2 regions of the Acidocella sp. C78 genome follow, and region 1 is predicted to be linked to the other one. Evidence: riboswitches for the same ligand, from Rfam matches in the RefSeq annotation. Region 1 holds a riboswitch; the other holds the start of a gene.
What was found. A riboswitch is a leader RNA that binds a small molecule or an ion and turns the genes downstream of it on or off. The one in region 1 is predicted to bind thiamine pyrophosphate.
Positions count from the first base shown of each region.

Region 2: another riboswitch for thiamine pyrophosphate. It lies ahead of thiC (phosphomethylpyrimidine synthase ThiC); the one in region 1 lies ahead of thiC (phosphomethylpyrimidine synthase ThiC).

Region 1 covers NZ_CAJQZK010000060.1:382,296-390,173, reverse strand. Annotated here, with positions in the region: gene ACIDOCELLA78_RS82385 (lytic transglycosylase domain-containing protein) at 1-617, opposite strand, end outside; gene ACIDOCELLA78_RS82380 (DsbA family oxidoreductase) at 660-1,325, opposite strand; gene ACIDOCELLA78_RS82375 (bifunctional diguanylate cyclase/phosphodiesterase) at 1,405-3,183, opposite strand; TPP riboswitch at 3,611-3,715, shown strand; gene thiC (phosphomethylpyrimidine synthase ThiC) at 3,758-5,578, shown strand; gene thiO (glycine oxidase ThiO) at 5,583-6,704, shown strand; gene thiS (sulfur carrier protein ThiS) at 6,701-6,907, shown strand; gene ACIDOCELLA78_RS82355 (thiazole synthase) at 6,909-7,676, shown strand; gene ACIDOCELLA78_RS82350 (metalloregulator ArsR/SmtB family transcription factor) at 7,856-7,878, shown strand, end outside.
Region 2 covers NZ_CAJQZK010000001.1:381,860-389,737, reverse strand. Annotated here, with positions in the region: gene ACIDOCELLA78_RS98700 (lytic transglycosylase domain-containing protein) at 1-181, opposite strand, end outside; gene ACIDOCELLA78_RS98695 (DsbA family oxidoreductase) at 224-889, opposite strand; gene ACIDOCELLA78_RS98690 (bifunctional diguanylate cyclase/phosphodiesterase) at 969-2,747, opposite strand; TPP riboswitch at 3,175-3,279, shown strand; gene thiC (phosphomethylpyrimidine synthase ThiC) at 3,322-5,142, shown strand; gene thiO (glycine oxidase ThiO) at 5,147-6,268, shown strand; gene thiS (sulfur carrier protein ThiS) at 6,265-6,471, shown strand; gene ACIDOCELLA78_RS98670 (thiazole synthase) at 6,473-7,240, shown strand; gene ACIDOCELLA78_RS98665 (metalloregulator ArsR/SmtB family transcription factor) at 7,420-7,827, shown strand; gene ACIDOCELLA78_RS98660 (DUF6691 family protein) at 7,776-7,878, opposite strand, start outside.

The DNA.
Region 1 (7,878 bases):
CTGGTCCAGATATTTGGTTGGCCATGGCCTGAATAACTGACTGCGGTACTGAGATAGATGCTCGGCATGAATTGCGGTTGCCCCATGGCGCCGGCCCATGAGCCGCGCAACTCGGGAAGGCGGATGTCGCCGCGGGAGACGATGCGCATCGCGGCGATGGCCTCGCGGCTGAAATAGGCGCTGTTCTTGTACCAGGCGAGCGTGGCGAGGGAGTCGATCACGTTGAAATCGCCCTGATAATGGCCGAAATCGGTTTCGATCCCCCAGATGCCCATGATCGGCGCGGCGGCGACGCCAAAGCGGGACCGGAGCCGATCGAGAATGACCCGATGCTCGGCGAAGGCCGCCCTTCCCGCGGCCACGCGGGTTTGGGTGACCACGCGGGCGCTGTATTGCGCCCAGGTCAGGGTGAATTCAGGCTGATGGGTTTCATGTCGTATCACCTCCCGGTTCGGCTTCAGACCGGACAGGGCGGCGACGGCGATATGGGACGGAACACCTTCCCGACGCGCCCGGCCTTCGAGTTCGTGGATGAAATCTTCAAAACCGGCCGCGCGGGCCGGCCGAATCAGGGCGGGAGTAGACGGTAGCGCGGCGAGCAGGAGACGACGTTTCATCCCCTCGTTCTGCCACGCCCCGCGTCGTCGCGGAAGGGAGGTTCAGGCTCCCTCAACATCGGCTACCGCGAGTTCAATCAGGCGTTCCAGAATATCCGGCTCCTGCGCGCCGGCAATCGCGGCCTGACCATCGATGATGAAACAGGGAACGCCGTTGATGCCGAGGCGATGGACAAACAGATTGTCGGCATGGATCTGCTCGATCGCCCGGTCGCTCGCGAGAAAGGCGGCGGTCTCATTGTGCCTCAAGCCATTTGCCTCACCGATGGCGGCAAGAGCGTCGGGGTTGCCGATGTCGAGGCCCGCCGAGAAATAGGCCTGGAAAATGTCCAGAACCAGCCCTTCCGCCGCTACGCCACGCTCAAGGGCGAGGCGGACGAGGCGATGGGCATCGACGGTGCTCGGCGCGCGGGCGATCCGGGGAAAGGCGAGGTCAAGACCGTCTTCGGCAGCGATGCTGGAAATGGCGGCATGAAACCGCCGCGCGCGATCTTCGTCGCCGAATTTGCGCGCAGTGTAATCGGCGCGGCTTATTCCGCTGCGGGGCATGTCCGGATTGAGAAGAAACGGCCGCCATACTGGCGTGAGCGGCAGATCGGGGCGGCTCTGGCGCAGACGCTGAAAACGGTGAATGCCAAGATAGCACCAAGGACAGACGAAATCGAAAACGATCTCGACGGTCACCCTCGGCGGGCGAGGCAGAGCCATATTCATGGCTAATCAGACTAGCCGATGCGTCCCGGCAGGCAAAGCGAAAAGGTATCGACGGCCCGAGGGAGTTTTGGGATCATTGAAGGGTGATGGTGCGGCACGGCGGGCGCATCGCGTCCGTAATCGCGCTATATGTGGAAATCGGCGATGGCCGGCCAAACAGGTAGCCCTGAATTTCGTCGGCTCCGCAATCCCTCAGTATGTCCGCCTGCCGCTCGGTTTCCACACCTTCCACCACCACCGGCAGGCGCAACCCGCGCCCGAGGCCGAGGACGGCATTGACGATGGCGAGCGATTCGGATTCTTCTGCCAGGTCACGAACAAAGCTGCGATCGATCTTGAGCTTGTTGAAGGGAAAGGCTCGAAGCGTTGCGAGTGAAGAATAGCCGGTGCCGAAATCATCGATCGAGATGCCGACGCCGAGAGCCTTGATCCTCTGCAACGTATCCACCGCCCGCTCGAAATTGCGAATCAGCATCGATTCGGTAACCTCGATTTCGAGTCGGGACGGCGGCAGGCCAGTCTCGCGCAGAATGTCGGTAATGATCGCGGCGAGATCGCCGTGCTGGATCTGTATGGGCGAAACGTTCACCGCGACGGTCAGCGGCGCCGACCACCGCGCAGCTTCGGCACAGGCTTCACGCAAAACCCAGGTTCCGAACTCCTCCATCAGGCCGATCGACTCTGCGAGGCCGATGAAAAGGTCGGGCGCAACCGGTCCGTGGACCGGGCTGTTCCAGCGCAGCAACGCCTCGAACCCGCTGCATAAGGCGGTGCGCATGCAGATCATCGGCTGATAGACCAGCGACAGTTCCCGGTGTTGGAGGGCCAGCCTGAGATCTTGTTCGAGTACGCGCCGCTTCTGCCATTCCGACTGGATCGTGGCGTCGTAAAAAGTAAGGCTGTTGGGCCTTTCCTTTTTGATGACATGCAGCGCCTGGCTGCTATGGGCGAGCAGCGTGCTGGAGGTCATGCCATCGAAGGGATGCAACGCGATGCCCACTGACGCGGAAATGGCGATCTCGCGACCATCGGACAGAGTGATCGGCTCGGCGATGGCGCGCAACAGCCGGCGCGCCAGCGCTTCGACCGCCTCCGGCTCCTCGCAGCCGGCTTCGACCACCACGAACTCGTCGCCGCCGATGCGGGCGACAAGATCCGTTTCGCGGACCTGACGGCTGATCCGTGCCGCGACCTCGCGCAACACGCCGTCAGCCGCCATATGGCCGAACAGATCGTTGATGCCCTTGAAATCATCGATATCAAAGGTCAGCAGCGCGACGTTTTCACGGCGGCGGCGCGCCTCGGCAAGCACCTGGTCGAGCCGCTCGAGCAGATGGCCGCGATTGATCAGGCTGGTCAGCGGATCATGCGAGGTCATGAACCGGATCCGCTCGAGCGCCAGCTTGCGGTCGGTGATTTCCTGGCAGAACCCGCGTATGGCGACCACGGCGCCGGCGGAGCCGGTTTCGGGTCGCATGTCGATCCAGAACCAGCGCCGCGCCCCCTCGCCGCAGCCATCGAGTCGGACTTCCACTGCGGCCGGCTCGCCGGTTTCGACAATCGTCGCAAAGGTCGCAAGGAAGGTGGCGCGGTCAGCTTCGTCCATCTGGCTGGTGAGCGTATCTTCATGCGGGACGAACGATGCGGGATCGGTGCCGAATAATTCGTGCATGTCGGCCGACCATGTCGCGCGACGATCCTTGACGGCGATCCGCCAGTTCCCGATCCGGGCAATGCGATGAACGGTCTGCAGATCATCAAGCGCCTGGCGGGCACAACCGATCGAGCGTTGCGCGACGTCGAGGGCGAGGCCTGCAACGCGATTGAATTTCTGCACGGCGGGATGCGCCATCCCCGCAGGCAGATCGCGGGCAAGATCTGCCGTGGCCTGGGCCAATGCCGCGCGAAGCTGGTCGACTTCGGTGGGATCGAAGGTGGTGCAAGCCGCTTCCCGCTCTGTCATGACAGCGGCCTCAGGGACGTTTGGGGAAACGGAAGCCGGCGCGGCATCGTGACCAGTCCAAACCCGATCCGACCCAGAACGACCGCAAGGTCTGGCGGATGTCCGGCCGCAGCAAGGGCCCGGGCCCGTGCATCAGGCCCGACGCGGCGGAGGCTGGGGTGCCGGATGGGGGCCGGGGCAGAACCGTTCATGTCGATCCTCGGTCTCCGTGATGCCAAAATTCATGAAGACATATAGCCCGAAAAGGTGAACAAAACGTTTCGGATTCCGACAGGTCGGTAGCGCACTTGACTTGCGACGCCGCTAGACCCATCGTGATAGGACCGAGGGGTGCGCCCGCAGGCGCTGAGAGCTGGATGTCCGGCAACCCTTTGAACCTGATCCGGGTTACGCCGGCGGAGGGACGGGATCAAACAGACCGAACCACACGCCCCAGCGTCGCCCCTGTTCCGAGGAGCGCGCCATGAATGTCCAGACCAAGCCTGCCAGCGTCACGACCGGCCCGATCGCCGGCTCGCGCAAGGTGTTTACCTCCCCCGACGGGCGGCCAGACATCGCCGTGCCGTTCCGTGAGATCGATCTGCATCCGAGCGCGGGAGAAGCGCCGTTCCGGCTCTATGACACGTCGGGCCCGTTCACCGACCCGCATTTCAGCCTCGATCTCGACAACGGCTTGCCGCAGGTTCGCGGCGCCTGGATCGAACGGCGCGGCTTCGATTCTGTTGCCGGCCGGGCGGTGAAACCGGAGGATAACGGATTCGCGGCGGCGGACCGGCTGGTGCCCCCCTGCCCCGCAGGGCGGCGCGTGTTCGCCGGCAAGGACGGCGCGCTGGTGACGCAATATGAATACGCGCGGGCCGGAATCGTCACCGAGGAGATGATCTATGTCGCGCATCGCGAAAATCTCGGCCGGGCGAAGGCCGCCGAGGGGGCTGCGGCGCGGCGGGCGGATGGCGAGCGGTTCGGCGCGGCGATCCCCGAATTCGTGACGCCGGAATTCGTGCGTAGCGAGATTGCCGCCGGAAGGGCGATCATTCCGGCGAACATCAACCACCCCGAGCTGGAGCCGGTGATCATCGGCCGCAACTTCCTGGTGAAGATCAACGCCAATATCGGCAATTCGGCGGTCACCTCCGGAGCCGCGGAAGAGGTCGAGAAGCTGGTCTGGGCGATCCGCTGGGGGGCGGATACGGTGATGGACCTCTCGACCGGGCGGAACATCCACAACATTCGCTCCTGGATCATGCGCAACTCGCCGGTGCCGATCGGCACCGTGCCGATCTACCAGGCGCTGGAAAAGGTCGGCGGCGATCCCGACAAGCTCGACTGGGAGGTGTTCCGCGACACGCTGATCGAGCAGGCCGAACAGGGCGTGGACTATTTCACCATCCATGCCGGGGTGCGGCTTGCCCATGTGCCGCTGACGGCCAAGCGGGTGACCGGCATTGTCTCGCGCGGCGGCTCGATCATGGCGCGCTGGTGCCTCGCGCATCACCGCGAGAGCTTCCTTTATGAGAAGTTCGACGAAATCTGCGACATCATGCGCAAGTATGACGTGTCGTTCTCGCTGGGTGACGGGCTGCGGCCCGGCTCGATTGCCGATGCCAATGACGCGGCGCAGTTCGCCGAGCTGGAGACGCTGGGCGAGCTGACCAAGATCGCCTGGGCCAAGGGCTGCCAGGTGATGATCGAGGGCCCCGGCCATGTGCCGATGCACAAGATCAAGGAGAACATGGAGAAGCAGCTCGAAGTCTGCCACGAGGCCCCGTTCTACACGCTCGGGCCGCTGACCACCGACATAGCACCCGGCTACGATCACATCACCTCGGCGATCGGGGCCGCGATGATCGGCTGGTTCGGCACCGCCATGCTCTGCTACGTGACGCCGAAGGAACATCTCGGCCTGCCGAACCGCGACGACGTGAAGACCGGGGTGATCACCTACCGCCTCGCGGCGCATGCGGCGGATCTCGCCAAGGGGCATCCGGCGGCGAAGCTGCGCGACGACGCGGTGAGCCGGGCGCGGTTCGAATTCCGCTGGGAAGACCAGTTCAATCTCGGCCTCGACCCCGACACGGCGCGCGCGTTCCACGACGAGACGATGCCCAAGGAAGCGCACAAGGTCGCGCATTTCTGCTCGATGTGCGGGCCGAAATTCTGCTCGATGAAAATCACCCAGGACATCCGCGACGAGGTGGCGCGCGATGAGGGGCTGGCACAGAAGGCGGCCGAGTTCCGCGATGGCGGCAGCCGCATCTATGTCGAGGATCAGGCGGCGGAGTGAAGCCATGAAGGTCGCCATCATCGGCGGCGGCATCATCGGGCTCGCCCTGGGCTGGCGCCTCGCGCAGCGCGGCGCCGAAGCCACGGTATTCGAGCGCGATGCGATCGGCCGCGGCGCCAGCTACGCCGCGGCCGGAATGCTCGCCGCCGGCTGCGAGGCGGAGCCGGGCGAACAGGCGCTCGGGGTGCTCAACCACAAATCGCTGGCGCTGTGGCCGGATTTCGCGGCTGAACTCGAGGCGGCCTCCGGCATGCAGGTGGGGCTGCGGCGCGAGGGCACGATACTGATCGCCCTCAACCGCGACGATGCGGCGAAGCTGCGGCACGACATGGAATTCCAGAAACGCCAGGGCATCGACCTCGAATGGCTGACGCCGGTCGAGGCGCGCGCGCGCGAGCCCTATCTCGCGCCGCAACTGGCCGGGGCGGTGTTCTCGCCAGATGACATCCAGGTCGACAACCGGGCGGCAACGATGGCGCTGGGCGAGGCCTTCCGCCGCGCCGGCGGGGTGCTGCGCGAGCGGCTGCCGGTGCTGCGGATCGAGACCGACGGCGCCCGCGCCCGCGGCGTGGTGACCGCCGAGGGCATCCACGAGGCCGATGTGGTCGTGCTGGCGGCGGGGGCCTGGTCTGGCACGTTCGACGTGCCGGTGCCGCTGCCCCCGGTTCGCCCGATCAAGGGGCAGATGCTCTCGGTGCAGATGGACCCGGAAGCCCCCCTGCTGCGCCATGTGATCTGGGCGCCACGGGCCTATCTGGTGCCGCGGCGGAGCGGGCTGCTCATCGTCGGGGCAACCGTCGAGGAGCGCGGGTTCGATGGCGCGATAACGGCTGGCGGGCTTTATTCGCTGCTCGATGGCGCCTGGCGCGCCGTGCCGGGGATCGAGGAGCTCGACCTGGTGGAGACCTGGGTCGGTTTCCGGCCCGGCTCGCGCGACGATGCGCCTGTGCTCGGGCCGAGCGCCCTTCCCGGCCTAATGTTCTGCACCGGGCATCACCGCAACGGAATTCTGCTCACCCCGGTCACCGCCGCAGCGATGGCGGCGACAATCCTTGAGCAGAGGCTGGATCCGCGCATTGCCCCGTTCGATATCGGGCGGTTCGCGCGGGTGAGGAGTGCGGCATGAATCGCGAAGAAATCAGGGTAAACGGCACCTTCGAGCCGATTGCGGCGAGCATTGCCGCTTTGCTGGAGGCAAAGGGGCTGCACGAAACCAAAGGTCTGGCGGTGGCGCTCAACGCTTCCGTGGTGCCGCGGGCGTCCTGGGCGCGTACGCGGCTGGTGCCGGGCGACGAGGTCGAGATTGTCCGTGCGGTCGGAGGAGGCTGAGATGAACGCTTTCGAGATCGCGGGCGTCGCGCTCGGCTCGCGCCTGTTCATGGGCAGCAGCGCCTATCCCAACCAGCAGGTGCTGCTCGATGCGCTGGATGCGGCGGAACCTTCGCTGGTCACCGTGGCGATCAGGCGGATCAGCCTCGATGCCTATGGCGGATCACTGCTCGATGCGCTGGGCGGGCGCTATCGGCTGCTGCCGAACACCGCCGGCTGCTCGACCGTGCGCGATGCGGTGCTGACCGCCGAACTCGCGCGCGAGGCGCTGGAGACGGACTGGATCAAGCTTGAAATCATCGGCGACCGGGAGACCCTGTATCCGGATGCCGAATTGCTGATCGAGGCGACAGGCGTGCTGGTGAAGGCCGGTTTCACTGTGCTGCCCTATTGCACTGACGATCCGATTCTCTGCCGCAAGCTGGCGGATCTGGGCGCGGCCGCGGTGATGCCGTTGGGCTCGCCGATCGGCTCCGGGCTCGGGATCGCCAATCCCTACAACATCGAGCGGATCTGCGCGCAGAGTGCGGTGCCGGTGGTGCTCGATGCCGGCATCGGCACCGCGTCGGACGCGACGCTGGCGATGGAACTCGGCTGCGATGCCGTGCTGCTGAATACCGCGATTGCCCGGGCGCATGACCCGGTGCGGATGGCGGCGGCGATGCGGGCAGCGGTCGAGGCCGGATTCGGCGCCCGCGGCGCCGGCCGGATTCCGAAACGGCTGCGGGCCGAAGCCTCGAGCCCGGAACTGGGTCTGATTGGGGCGTGAAGGTCAGGCTGGCGCCGTACCGGCTCTTTCAAGCGCGGGAGCGTGAGTTGCGCCGCCCGCGCGCCCCCTTGGCGCGTTCATTTTGCCCGCGCGCGGAAAGGCCTTTGATATTGCCAAATCATCACCGAACGGATCATAGTCTGTCCAGATAAAGAGAGTTTGGTTACGGGGACAAAGAAATGGGTCAGCATGCGCCCCTGGC
Region 2 (7,878 bases), on a different contig from region 1:
GTATCACCTCCCGGTTCGGCTTCAGACCGGACAGGGCGGCGACGGCGATATGGGACGGAACACCTTCCCGACGCGCCCGGCCTTCGAGTTCGTGGATGAAATCTTCAAAACCGGCCGCGCGGGCCGGCCGAATCAGGGCGGGAGTAGACGGTAGCGCGGCGAGCAGGAGACGACGTTTCATCCCCTCGTTCTGCCACGCCCCGCGTCGTCGCGGAAGGGAGGTTCAGGCTCCCTCAACATCGGCTACCGCGAGTTCAATCAGGCGTTCCAGAATATCCGGCTCCTGCGCGCCGGCAATCGCGGCCTGACCATCGATGATGAAACAGGGAACGCCGTTGATGCCGAGGCGATGGACAAACAGATTGTCGGCATGGATCTGCTCGATCGCCCGGTCGCTCGCGAGAAAGGCGGCGGTCTCATTGTGCCTCAAGCCATTTGCCTCACCGATGGCGGCAAGAGCGTCGGGGTTGCCGATGTCGAGGCCCGCCGAGAAATAGGCCTGGAAAATGTCCAGAACCAGCCCTTCCGCCGCTACGCCACGCTCAAGGGCGAGGCGGACGAGGCGATGGGCATCGACGGTGCTCGGCGCGCGGGCGATCCGGGGAAAGGCGAGGTCAAGACCGTCTTCGGCAGCGATGCTGGAAATGGCGGCATGAAACCGCCGCGCGCGATCTTCGTCGCCGAATTTGCGCGCAGTGTAATCGGCGCGGCTTATTCCGCTGCGGGGCATGTCCGGATTGAGAAGAAACGGCCGCCATACTGGCGTGAGCGGCAGATCGGGGCGGCTCTGGCGCAGACGCTGAAAACGGTGAATGCCAAGATAGCACCAAGGACAGACGAAATCGAAAACGATCTCGACGGTCACCCTCGGCGGGCGAGGCAGAGCCATATTCATGGCTAATCAGACTAGCCGATGCGTCCCGGCAGGCAAAGCGAAAAGGTATCGACGGCCCGAGGGAGTTTTGGGATCATTGAAGGGTGATGGTGCGGCACGGCGGGCGCATCGCGTCCGTAATCGCGCTATATGTGGAAATCGGCGATGGCCGGCCAAACAGGTAGCCCTGAATTTCGTCGGCTCCGCAATCCCTCAGTATGTCCGCCTGCCGCTCGGTTTCCACACCTTCCACCACCACCGGCAGGCGCAACCCGCGCCCGAGGCCGAGGACGGCATTGACGATGGCGAGCGATTCGGATTCTTCTGCCAGGTCACGAACAAAGCTGCGATCGATCTTGAGCTTGTTGAAGGGAAAGGCTCGAAGCGTTGCGAGTGAAGAATAGCCGGTGCCGAAATCATCGATCGAGATGCCGACGCCGAGAGCCTTGATCCTCTGCAACGTATCCACCGCCCGCTCGAAATTGCGAATCAGCATCGATTCGGTAACCTCGATTTCGAGTCGGGACGGCGGCAGGCCAGTCTCGCGCAGAATGTCGGTAATGATCGCGGCGAGATCGCCGTGCTGGATCTGTATGGGCGAAACGTTCACCGCGACGGTCAGCGGCGCCGACCACCGCGCAGCTTCGGCACAGGCTTCACGCAAAACCCAGGTTCCGAACTCCTCCATCAGGCCGATCGACTCTGCGAGGCCGATGAAAAGGTCGGGCGCAACCGGTCCGTGGACCGGGCTGTTCCAGCGCAGCAACGCCTCGAACCCGCTGCATAAGGCGGTGCGCATGCAGATCATCGGCTGATAGACCAGCGACAGTTCCCGGTGTTGGAGGGCCAGCCTGAGATCTTGTTCGAGTACGCGCCGCTTCTGCCATTCCGACTGGATCGTGGCGTCGTAAAAAGTAAGGCTGTTGGGCCTTTCCTTTTTGATGACATGCAGCGCCTGGCTGCTATGGGCGAGCAGCGTGCTGGAGGTCATGCCATCGAAGGGATGCAACGCGATGCCCACTGACGCGGAAATGGCGATCTCGCGACCATCGGACAGAGTGATCGGCTCGGCGATGGCGCGCAACAGCCGGCGCGCCAGCGCTTCGACCGCCTCCGGCTCCTCGCAGCCGGCTTCGACCACCACGAACTCGTCGCCGCCGATGCGGGCGACAAGATCCGTTTCGCGGACCTGACGGCTGATCCGTGCCGCGACCTCGCGCAACACGCCGTCAGCCGCCATATGGCCGAACAGATCGTTGATGCCCTTGAAATCATCGATATCAAAGGTCAGCAGCGCGACGTTTTCACGGCGGCGGCGCGCCTCGGCAAGCACCTGGTCGAGCCGCTCGAGCAGATGGCCGCGATTGATCAGGCTGGTCAGCGGATCATGCGAGGTCATGAACCGGATCCGCTCGAGCGCCAGCTTGCGGTCGGTGATTTCCTGGCAGAACCCGCGTATGGCGACCACGGCGCCGGCGGAGCCGGTTTCGGGTCGCATGTCGATCCAGAACCAGCGCCGCGCCCCCTCGCCGCAGCCATCGAGTCGGACTTCCACTGCGGCCGGCTCGCCGGTTTCGACAATCGTCGCAAAGGTCGCAAGGAAGGTGGCGCGGTCAGCTTCGTCCATCTGGCTGGTGAGCGTATCTTCATGCGGGACGAACGATGCGGGATCGGTGCCGAATAATTCGTGCATGTCGGCCGACCATGTCGCGCGACGATCCTTGACGGCGATCCGCCAGTTCCCGATCCGGGCAATGCGATGAACGGTCTGCAGATCATCAAGCGCCTGGCGGGCACAACCGATCGAGCGTTGCGCGACGTCGAGGGCGAGGCCTGCAACGCGATTGAATTTCTGCACGGCGGGATGCGCCATCCCCGCAGGCAGATCGCGGGCAAGATCTGCCGTGGCCTGGGCCAATGCCGCGCGAAGCTGGTCGACTTCGGTGGGATCGAAGGTGGTGCAAGCCGCTTCCCGCTCTGTCATGACAGCGGCCTCAGGGACGTTTGGGGAAACGGAAGCCGGCGCGGCATCGTGACCAGTCCAAACCCGATCCGACCCAGAACGACCGCAAGGTCTGGCGGATGTCCGGCCGCAGCAAGGGCCCGGGCCCGTGCATCAGGCCCGACGCGGCGGAGGCTGGGGTGCCGGATGGGGGCCGGGGCAGAACCGTTCATGTCGATCCTCGGTCTCCGTGATGCCAAAATTCATGAAGACATATAGCCCGAAAAGGTGAACAAAACGTTTCGGATTCCGACAGGTCGGTAGCGCACTTGACTTGCGACGCCGCTAGACCCATCGTGATAGGACCGAGGGGTGCGCCCGCAGGCGCTGAGAGCTGGATGTCCGGCAACCCTTTGAACCTGATCCGGGTTACGCCGGCGGAGGGACGGGATCAAACAGACCGAACCACACGCCCCAGCGTCGCCCCTGTTCCGAGGAGCGCGCCATGAATGTCCAGACCAAGCCTGCCAGCGTCACGACCGGCCCGATCGCCGGCTCGCGCAAGGTGTTTACCTCCCCCGACGGGCGGCCAGACATCGCCGTGCCGTTCCGTGAGATCGATCTGCATCCGAGCGCGGGAGAAGCGCCGTTCCGGCTCTATGACACGTCGGGCCCGTTCACCGACCCGCATTTCAGCCTCGATCTCGACAACGGCTTGCCGCAGGTTCGCGGCGCCTGGATCGAACGGCGCGGCTTCGATTCTGTTGCCGGCCGGGCGGTGAAACCGGAGGATAACGGATTCGCGGCGGCGGACCGGCTGGTGCCCCCCTGCCCCGCAGGGCGGCGCGTGTTCGCCGGCAAGGACGGCGCGCTGGTGACGCAATATGAATACGCGCGGGCCGGAATCGTCACCGAGGAGATGATCTATGTCGCGCATCGCGAAAATCTCGGCCGGGCGAAGGCCGCCGAGGGGGCTGCGGCGCGGCGGGCGGATGGCGAGCGGTTCGGCGCGGCGATCCCCGAATTCGTGACGCCGGAATTCGTGCGTAGCGAGATTGCCGCCGGAAGGGCGATCATTCCGGCGAACATCAACCACCCCGAGCTGGAGCCGGTGATCATCGGCCGCAACTTCCTGGTGAAGATCAACGCCAATATCGGCAATTCGGCGGTCACCTCCGGAGCCGCGGAAGAGGTCGAGAAGCTGGTCTGGGCGATCCGCTGGGGGGCGGATACGGTGATGGACCTCTCGACCGGGCGGAACATCCACAACATTCGCTCCTGGATCATGCGCAACTCGCCGGTGCCGATCGGCACCGTGCCGATCTACCAGGCGCTGGAAAAGGTCGGCGGCGATCCCGACAAGCTCGACTGGGAGGTGTTCCGCGACACGCTGATCGAGCAGGCCGAACAGGGCGTGGACTATTTCACCATCCATGCCGGGGTGCGGCTTGCCCATGTGCCGCTGACGGCCAAGCGGGTGACCGGCATTGTCTCGCGCGGCGGCTCGATCATGGCGCGCTGGTGCCTCGCGCATCACCGCGAGAGCTTCCTTTATGAGAAGTTCGACGAAATCTGCGACATCATGCGCAAGTATGACGTGTCGTTCTCGCTGGGTGACGGGCTGCGGCCCGGCTCGATTGCCGATGCCAATGACGCGGCGCAGTTCGCCGAGCTGGAGACGCTGGGCGAGCTGACCAAGATCGCCTGGGCCAAGGGCTGCCAGGTGATGATCGAGGGCCCCGGCCATGTGCCGATGCACAAGATCAAGGAGAACATGGAGAAGCAGCTCGAAGTCTGCCACGAGGCCCCGTTCTACACGCTCGGGCCGCTGACCACCGACATAGCACCCGGCTACGATCACATCACCTCGGCGATCGGGGCCGCGATGATCGGCTGGTTCGGCACCGCCATGCTCTGCTACGTGACGCCGAAGGAACATCTCGGCCTGCCGAACCGCGACGACGTGAAGACCGGGGTGATCACCTACCGCCTCGCGGCGCATGCGGCGGATCTCGCCAAGGGGCATCCGGCGGCGAAGCTGCGCGACGACGCGGTGAGCCGGGCGCGGTTCGAATTCCGCTGGGAAGACCAGTTCAATCTCGGCCTCGACCCCGACACGGCGCGCGCGTTCCACGACGAGACGATGCCCAAGGAAGCGCACAAGGTCGCGCATTTCTGCTCGATGTGCGGGCCGAAATTCTGCTCGATGAAAATCACCCAGGACATCCGCGACGAGGTGGCGCGCGATGAGGGGCTGGCACAGAAGGCGGCCGAGTTCCGCGATGGCGGCAGCCGCATCTATGTCGAGGATCAGGCGGCGGAGTGAAGCCATGAAGGTCGCCATCATCGGCGGCGGCATCATCGGGCTCGCCCTGGGCTGGCGCCTCGCGCAGCGCGGCGCCGAAGCCACGGTATTCGAGCGCGATGCGATCGGCCGCGGCGCCAGCTACGCCGCGGCCGGAATGCTCGCCGCCGGCTGCGAGGCGGAGCCGGGCGAACAGGCGCTCGGGGTGCTCAACCACAAATCGCTGGCGCTGTGGCCGGATTTCGCGGCTGAACTCGAGGCGGCCTCCGGCATGCAGGTGGGGCTGCGGCGCGAGGGCACGATACTGATCGCCCTCAACCGCGACGATGCGGCGAAGCTGCGGCACGACATGGAATTCCAGAAACGCCAGGGCATCGACCTCGAATGGCTGACGCCGGTCGAGGCGCGCGCGCGCGAGCCCTATCTCGCGCCGCAACTGGCCGGGGCGGTGTTCTCGCCAGATGACATCCAGGTCGACAACCGGGCGGCAACGATGGCGCTGGGCGAGGCCTTCCGCCGCGCCGGCGGGGTGCTGCGCGAGCGGCTGCCGGTGCTGCGGATCGAGACCGACGGCGCCCGCGCCCGCGGCGTGGTGACCGCCGAGGGCATCCACGAGGCCGATGTGGTCGTGCTGGCGGCGGGGGCCTGGTCTGGCACGTTCGACGTGCCGGTGCCGCTGCCCCCGGTTCGCCCGATCAAGGGGCAGATGCTCTCGGTGCAGATGGACCCGGAAGCCCCCCTGCTGCGCCATGTGATCTGGGCGCCACGGGCCTATCTGGTGCCGCGGCGGAGCGGGCTGCTCATCGTCGGGGCAACCGTCGAGGAGCGCGGGTTCGATGGCGCGATAACGGCTGGCGGGCTTTATTCGCTGCTCGATGGCGCCTGGCGCGCCGTGCCGGGGATCGAGGAGCTCGACCTGGTGGAGACCTGGGTCGGTTTCCGGCCCGGCTCGCGCGACGATGCGCCTGTGCTCGGGCCGAGCGCCCTTCCCGGCCTAATGTTCTGCACCGGGCATCACCGCAACGGAATTCTGCTCACCCCGGTCACCGCCGCAGCGATGGCGGCGACAATCCTTGAGCAGAGGCTGGATCCGCGCATTGCCCCGTTCGATATCGGGCGGTTCGCGCGGGTGAGGAGTGCGGCATGAATCGCGAAGAAATCAGGGTAAACGGCACCTTCGAGCCGATTGCGGCGAGCATTGCCGCTTTGCTGGAGGCAAAGGGGCTGCACGAAACCAAAGGTCTGGCGGTGGCGCTCAACGCTTCCGTGGTGCCGCGGGCGTCCTGGGCGCGTACGCGGCTGGTGCCGGGCGACGAGGTCGAGATTGTCCGTGCGGTCGGAGGAGGCTGAGATGAACGCTTTCGAGATCGCGGGCGTCGCGCTCGGCTCGCGCCTGTTCATGGGCAGCAGCGCCTATCCCAACCAGCAGGTGCTGCTCGATGCGCTGGATGCGGCGGAACCTTCGCTGGTCACCGTGGCGATCAGGCGGATCAGCCTCGATGCCTATGGCGGATCACTGCTCGATGCGCTGGGCGGGCGCTATCGGCTGCTGCCGAACACCGCCGGCTGCTCGACCGTGCGCGATGCGGTGCTGACCGCCGAACTCGCGCGCGAGGCGCTGGAGACGGACTGGATCAAGCTTGAAATCATCGGCGACCGGGAGACCCTGTATCCGGATGCCGAATTGCTGATCGAGGCGACAGGCGTGCTGGTGAAGGCCGGTTTCACTGTGCTGCCCTATTGCACTGACGATCCGATTCTCTGCCGCAAGCTGGCGGATCTGGGCGCGGCCGCGGTGATGCCGTTGGGCTCGCCGATCGGCTCCGGGCTCGGGATCGCCAATCCCTACAACATCGAGCGGATCTGCGCGCAGAGTGCGGTGCCGGTGGTGCTCGATGCCGGCATCGGCACCGCGTCGGACGCGACGCTGGCGATGGAACTCGGCTGCGATGCCGTGCTGCTGAATACCGCGATTGCCCGGGCGCATGACCCGGTGCGGATGGCGGCGGCGATGCGGGCAGCGGTCGAGGCCGGATTCGGCGCCCGCGGCGCCGGCCGGATTCCGAAACGGCTGCGGGCCGAAGCCTCGAGCCCGGAACTGGGTCTGATTGGGGCGTGAAGGTCAGGCTGGCGCCGTACCGGCTCTTTCAAGCGCGGGAGCGTGAGTTGCGCCGCCCGCGCGCCCCCTTGGCGCGTTCATTTTGCCCGCGCGCGGAAAGGCCTTTGATATTGCCAAATCATCACCGAACGGATCATAGTCTGTCCAGATAAAGAGAGTTTGGTTACGGGGACAAAGAAATGGGTCAGCATGCGCCCCTGGCAGCAGACGGTTTGCTGCGGACTGGCGAACTGAAAACGATGGCGGTTGATAGCGAAACCGAGATTGAACTCGACGCGATGATGCGCAACGCGACGATGGCGGCGCAGTTTCTGCGGTGCATCGCCAATCCTCACCGGTTGATGGTTCTGTGTCACCTTACCCATGGTGAAGCCTCGGTGGGGCAGCTCGAGCGGGAACTCGGCATCCGCCAGGCGCATCTGTCGCAGCAGCTCGCACGGTTGCGACAGGACGGGCTGGTTACGACCCGTCGCGATTCGCGGACGATCTATTACGCGTTGGGCAGCGATGCGGCGCGCGATGTGGTGGGATTGATCTACCGCCTGTTTTGCACGGCGGGCATGGACAAGGTGGGCGGCTGCGACTGACGCGCGGCATCCAGCAAGCGGACGATCCATATCCCGGCGAACATTGCGATC